2 regions of the Micromonospora sp. NPDC050187 genome follow, and region 2 is predicted to be linked to the other one. Evidence: riboswitches for the same ligand, from Rfam matches in the RefSeq annotation. Region 2 holds a riboswitch; the other holds the start of a gene.
The links. Region 2 has a riboswitch for cobalamin ahead of ACIBJE_RS09045 (ABC transporter substrate-binding protein). Riboswitches for the same ligand answer to the same signal wherever they lie in the genome.
Positions count from the first base shown of each region.

Region 1: another riboswitch for cobalamin. It lies ahead of ACIBJE_RS24815 (ABC transporter substrate-binding protein); the one in region 2 lies ahead of ACIBJE_RS09045 (ABC transporter substrate-binding protein).

Region 1 is NZ_JBITJH010000019.1:53,162-56,395, forward strand. It holds gene ACIBJE_RS24815 (ABC transporter substrate-binding protein) at 1-1,334, opposite strand, end outside; cobalamin riboswitch at 1,645-1,768, opposite strand; gene ACIBJE_RS24820 (hypothetical protein) at 1,856-2,308, opposite strand; gene ACIBJE_RS24825 (molybdopterin-dependent oxidoreductase) at 2,301-3,234, opposite strand, start outside.
Region 2 is NZ_JBITJH010000004.1:257,046-260,279, forward strand. It holds gene ACIBJE_RS09035 (FAD-dependent monooxygenase) at 1-429, opposite strand, end outside; gene ACIBJE_RS09040 (TetR/AcrR family transcriptional regulator) at 516-1,121, shown strand; cobalamin riboswitch at 1,298-1,482, shown strand; gene ACIBJE_RS09045 (ABC transporter substrate-binding protein) at 1,512-2,528, shown strand; gene ACIBJE_RS09050 (FecCD family ABC transporter permease) at 2,549-3,234, shown strand, end outside.

The DNA.
Region 1 (3,234 bases), on a different contig from region 2:
GACACGACCGCCTGGCCGTAGAACCACTCCAGGGCGTAGCTACCCCACCCGGTCTGGGTGAAGGGCTGCTTGAGGTACACGTCGGTCCAGTACGACGACCGCTCGGACTTCACCACCTCGATGGTGATGCCCGCCTGCTTGGCCTGCTCGGCGAAGAGCAGCGCCGCCTGCACGTACCCGGGAGTGACATCGGCGGTGTGCAGGGTGACTCTCAGGTTCTCCTTGCCGGCCTCGCGGAGCAGCGCCCGCGCGCGCTGAGGGTCGTGGGGTCGCTGCGGGATCGAGTCGGCGTAGTTCGGTGCGCCTTTGCCGTACAGGTCGTTGCCGACCTCGCCGTAGCCGAACAACACCGCGTCGACGATGGCCTTGCGATCCACCGTCAGCTTCAACGCCTCGCGCACCCTGGGGTCGTCGAACGGTTCGCGGTCGATGAGCATGTTGAACGCGTGCATGGTCCCGACCGGTGACTGACGAATACCGAGTTTCCGGTTGCCCTGCTGGGCCTTGGCCTGCACGTGGGACAACTGGTGCACGACGTCGGCCCGCCCGGAGAGGAACACGTTGAGTCGGGCGTCAGCGTCCGCAGCGAGGAGGATCTCCACGCTGTCGACGTAGGGTCTTCCCGGCTCCCAGTACCGGTCGTTGCGCACCAGACGGGTTCGTTCGCCCGGCGTCCAGCTGTCGAACCGGAACGGGCCGGTGCCGACGGGCGGGTGCGTCCGGTCGAAGCTGGTGGTGCCGTTCTGGATCACGTAGACGTACCAGCCTGCCAGTAGCGCCCCGAGGTCGGCCATCGGTTGCTTCATGCGCAACTCCACCGTCAGGTCGTCGACGCGGCGGGATCCGGCGAGGTCGACCATGGCGAGGTCGGCGGCGGCCGGTAGCTTGTTCGCCGGGTCGATGATCCGCTTGACGCTCCAGAGGACGTCATCGGCGGTCAGCGGCTTGCCGTCATGCCAGAGCACGCCCTTACGCAGCACGATCCGCCAGACCGTGCCGTCGGCGTTCGGCTCCAGACGCTCGGCTAACCGGGGGCGCAGGGTCAGGTCGTCGTTGTAGGCGACCAACTTGTCGAAGATGTTCTTCGCCACCGCTCCACCGCCCCACGACCCGGCCAGATGCGGGTCGAGCACGTCGTCGGTGGTGCTTGCCCCCGAGGTGACGACCCGCAGGTTCCCGCCACGGCGGGGTGCCCCGCCCTGCGCTGCCGTCGGTTCCTGCGTCTGGCATCCGGTCAGTCCGGGCACACCGAGCAGCACAGCGCCGGACAGCACACTCTTGAGCAACGCGCGCCGGTCGGCGGCCCTCCCCGCGTGGTCGCTGCGTCTGTTCACGTCACAAGCTCCTTGCTCGGGCGAAGGTGGAGCCCGCAACGGTCTGCCGCAGGGACCGACCGGCGGCAGGGTGAAGGAATCGCGGACCCGAGAAGACACACGGGCGGACAGCACCGCGCTGGGCGCAACGGGCGCCCCACAGCAGTCAGGACAGCCCACCGTGCAGGCAACTCAGCGGCTCCGGGGCCGACTCCGACGGGAGCGTCGTTCGAAGCGCAACCAGGCAGACAGCGGTTGACGCGCGAGCACCGGACGAGGAGGTGTGCATCTGATCCATCCTTCGTAGATCATCGCCGATGAGTACGAGTGGAGGTATCCTGACTTCCGGATCAACGTTCGCCCCGGCCTTCCCAGGCTTGCGCCCAGTGGCCTACTCGGGGATCACTGACCGGTCACAGTGGCGAGGACCATGCCGGATTCACACCGGCTTCCCTCACACGTCGCGGGCTGACCCTAGCAAGGGCATGCTGTGATCCGCATAGGACTGTCGACTGTGTCCTGCGCCACGTCCGCGATCGCGGTCATCCGGAACGGCCGAGCCGTGCCCACCGGCGCGCGTAGACGATCGCGCTGACGGCGAAGATCGCCGCGCTGACCGCCAGCCAGCGGGCCAGCAGCGGCTGCGGGATCAGGCCGGTCGCGGCCGTGTAGGTGTCCCCGCCGAGTCCGAGGATGCCGGGAAGGTAGACCAGCAGGAGCAACCCGGAGGCGAGCGCGGGCACCCGTACGTGGTTCAGCGCAGAGCGGCGGTCCGGACGGCCCATCACGGCACGCAGCGTCCGATCGACCAGTGCGTAGACCGGGAACAGGAGCAGATCGTGGACAATGACCGCGCCGAGGAACCAGAGCAGCATCCGGCCCGCAGTCGGCTCCCCGGACAGCCGCAGCGCTATCCAGCCGGTCAGCGCGAAGCAGCCGAGCAGGAGCAGCAGGTGCCAGGGCGCGGCACCGTAGCCACGCCGGAACTCAGTCATCGGGCCGTTCCTCGAAGGTGATTCTCCGGACCCACTTCGTGCAGTGCACGCCGGGCAGCGCCGGCACGATGATCCGCGCGGGGTAGCCGTGATCGGCCGAGAGGTCGACCCCGTTGACCCGCAGGGCGAGCAGCGAGTCGGGGTGGCGGACCTGGTTGGCCTGCAACCGGGCCCGACGGAACAGCCCGACCCGTTCCAACGACTCGACCCTCGCCAGGGCGTTGTCGGGCGCGCCGACCAGAGCGGCGAGGTCCCGTAGCCGCACCCCGGTCCAGGTCTGCTCCGTCGACCAGCCCTCGACGCAGGCGATCGGCAGGTCTGCGGTGTGCTGCGTCATCGCGAGCAGGCCGCCGCGGTCCACCTCCACCGTGCGGTCGCCGCCGCGCACCGTCAGCCGCCACTCGGCCCCGGTGTCGGCGGGTCGGACACCGGCCGCGGCCGCGGTCCGGTTGACCGGGAATCCGTTCGGTCCTTCGTCGGGCTGCCGGCCCCGGGGTAGCAGCAGCGCGGTCCTGCGCAGCACTCCGTCCATGGTCTGCCCGACGGTCAGCGCCGCCAACAGCAACGCGCCGCCCCCGGTCAGGGCGAGAACACCACGCCGGCTCATCGTCGCCGGGCCGGGCCGTCGGGCTACCAGCCCGTCCGGATCCGCCGGCTCCGGCCTGGTCTCCCCCAGCGTGGTACGCGCCATGCTCGGGCCCCGCAGCGCGGAGATCATCCGAGGAAGCTTGATCGCCACGTGCGTGACCAGGGCGGCGGTGAAGATCCAGGCGCCGTACCAGTGCGCGGTGTAGAAGTCGAACCCGAACAGGTACGCGTACTGGATGTTGAGCAGTCCGGTGACCGTCTGGAAGAGGATTCCGCCCACCAACAGCAGCAGCGACAGCCGTTCGAGTACCTGGGCCACCGAGCGGGCCGGCGGCCAG
Region 2 (3,234 bases):
GTGCCAGGACCCGAAGATCCGGCGTACCTCGGCCATCTCGTCGCCGGCCCGCTCCCCGGGCGGACAGGTGAGCCCGCCGAACCAGAAGACCCGGCCGTCGCCGACCGGCGCCATGCCGAACTCCGTCCCCGGCCCCCAGGTGACCGACGCCGCCACCGGCACCGGCCACTCGACCACCGCCCGCCAGGCGGTGGTGCCGGCGTACACCGGTGGCGGGGTTTCCGGCCAGAGGCGGGTCCGCACGACGCTGCGCAGCCCGTCCGCGCCGACGACCAGGTCGGCGCGGAGGGTCTGTGATCCACCGGTACGGCGCACGTCGACCTCTGCGCCCTCGTCGTCCGTGCGGACGGTGTGCACCTCCGCGCCGCCGTGCAGCGTGTCCGCCGGCAGCGCCTCACCACCGACCACCACCGCCCGGTGTCCCCTCATCCTCCGCCTTTCTACAGGTGTAGAAGTTCATACTACGGCGACCATACGGCCAGTGAGGGGACGCAGTGACGGGTCGGGCAAAACGGGTGGAACTGCTGGCGGACGCCGCCATCGCGCTGATCGCCGAGCGGGGGATGCGTGGGCTCACCCACCGCGCGGTCGACGCCCGGGCCGAGGTGCCGGCCGGCACCACATCGGCGTACCTGAGGACCCGCCGCGCCCTGGTGGAGGCGGTGGTGCAGCGTCTGGTCGACCTGAACCGCGTCGACTTCGCCGCCCGCCGGCTACCGGTCGACGCACCCGCCGGAGAACGGCCGCCGCTCACCCCGGCCGACCTCGACCGCCTCGCCGCCGGCATCGCCGCGCTGTTCGACACCTGGCTCAGCACCGGCCGCGACCGGGTCCTGGCCCGGTACTCCTGCCAACTGGAGGCCACCCACCACCACGAGCTGCGGCAGATCCTCGAGCACGGCACCGTCATGCGGGAACAGGCCCGCGACATCCTCGCCCGGGCCGGTGCGGCGCACCCCGACCGGCAGGGCGACCAGTTCCTCGCCTTCGTCGACGGTCTGCTCTTCGACCGGCTGGTCGGCACCGGCGGGCTGAGCGCCCCCACCCCCGGCACCGAGGAGAGCCGCGTCGACCTGCGCGACGCCATCCGCAGCCTGCTCCGCGCGCTGACCGGCCGCTGATCCGGACCGGGCGTCCAGCCCGGTCCGGCCGCTCGGTGCCCGCTGCCCGCCGGTACGCCCTGCCGCCACGTGGCCGGCGTCCGCTGTGGCATCCGGCGCGCCGGTCGTCGGCTGTGGACCCATATGTCGATCATCGGCGTGGTGTTCGTCACCGTGACACCCTCGATGACCGGCGGCTAGGGTGACGCTGCCGTGGTGCTCGGGAAGCCGGTGAGATGCCGGCGCGGCCCTCGCCACTGTGATCGGGAAGTCCGCGACCCTCGTCGTCAAAGAGGCCACTGGGCGTAGGTACGCCTGGGAAGGCCGGCCACGGACGCACCACCCGTCAGCCAGGAGACCGGCCACGGCACTGTGACGAACCGTCCACGAGGTGCTGGAAGGCGATTCCCGATGCGCGAACGTGCTGTCTGGTCCACCCTGTCCCGGCGCGCTGCCGCGCCCCTGACCGCCCTGGTCCTCCTGATCGGCGGGTGCGCCGGCGCGGACGACGACCCCGCGACCGCCCCGACGTCGGCCGCCCCGGTGAGCGTGACCAACTGCGGCACGCCGGTCACCGTGGCCGGCCCGCCGAAGCGGGCGGTGACCATGAACCAGCCGGCCACCGAGATCATGCTGGCCCTGGGTCTGGCCGACCGGATGGCCGGCACGGCGTACCTGGACGACGCGATCCTGCCCGAGTACGCCGACGCGTACGCAAGGGTGCCGGTGCTGGCCAAGGAGTACCCGGCCCGGGAGAAGCTGCTGGAGGCGGAGCCGGACTTCGTCTACGGCTCCTTCCAGAGCGCCTTCGGCGACGAGGGGGCCGGTGACCGGGCCGAACTGGCGAAACTCGGCGTCGGCTCGTACCTCTCCCCGGCCGGCTGCCCGGCGCCGCACCGGCCGGCGAAGCTCACCATCGACCACGTGTTCACCGAGATCCGCGACATCGCGGCCGTCTTCGGGGTGCCGGAGCGGGCCGAGAAGCTCATCGCCGACCACCGGACCCGGCTCACCGCCGCCGCGGGCCGGATCGACGACGCCGCGGAGCTCTCCGTGCTCTGGTGGGACGCGGGCACCGACGCGCCGAGCGTGGGAGCATGCTGTGGCGGCCCCGGGATGATCATGTCGGCGGTCGGCGTCACCAACGCCTTCGCCGACCTGACCGGGGCGTGGGCGGACAGCGGCTGGGAGACCGTCGCCGACCGCGACCCCGACGTGATCGTGCTGGTCGACGCGACCTGGGACACCGCCGCCGCGAAGCGGGCCTTCCTGACCGGCCACGCCACCCTGCGGCACCTCGGGGCGGTGGCGGGCCAGCGGTTCGTGGTCATCCCGTTCTCGTCCACCTCGGCCGGGGTGCGGATCGTGCTCGGTGTCGAGGCGCTCGCCGAGGGCGTCGCCGGGCTCCCCGACGGGACCGGACGCTGACCACCGCCACCGCCCCGACCGTGCCCGCCCCGGCGGGGGTCCGGGCCCGCCACCCGACCGGCCCGGCCCTGCTGGTGGCCGGGCTGGTGGTGGCTCTGGTGGCCTCGGTCGGCGCGGCGGTCACCCTCGGTCCGGCCGACATCTCGATCCGTACCGTGTGGACGGTGGTCGGCGACCGGCTGGGCCTGGTCCACTCCGACGTGCCGCTGCTGCGCGAGCACATCGTCTGGCGGCTGCGACTGCCCCGGGTGCTCGGCGCGGCGGTGGTCGGGGCGGGGCTGGCGGCGGTCGGCGCGGTGATGCAGACCGTCACCCGCAACCCGCTGGCCGACCCCTACCTGCTCGGGATCTCCTCCGGGGCGTCGCTCGGCGCGGTCGCGGTCCTCGTCGTCGGGCTCGGCGGCGGGATCGCCTCGCTGACCGGCGGTGCGCTGGTCGGCGCGCTCGCCGCGTTCGTGGTGGTGATCACGGTGGCCGGCCTGCGCGGGGCACTGGAGCCCACCCGGGTGGTGCTCGCCGGGGTGGCCGTCGCCCAGCTCTGTGCCGCCGCGACCTCGTTCGTCATCATCTGGGTCGCCGAACCGCACGCCACCCAGAGCATCACCTTCTGGCTCTCCGGCTCGCTGGCCCGGGTCGACTGGTCCGCACTGGCCTGGGCCACCCCGATCCTGGTGGCCGTGCTCGCCCTGGTGGCGGCGTACGCCCG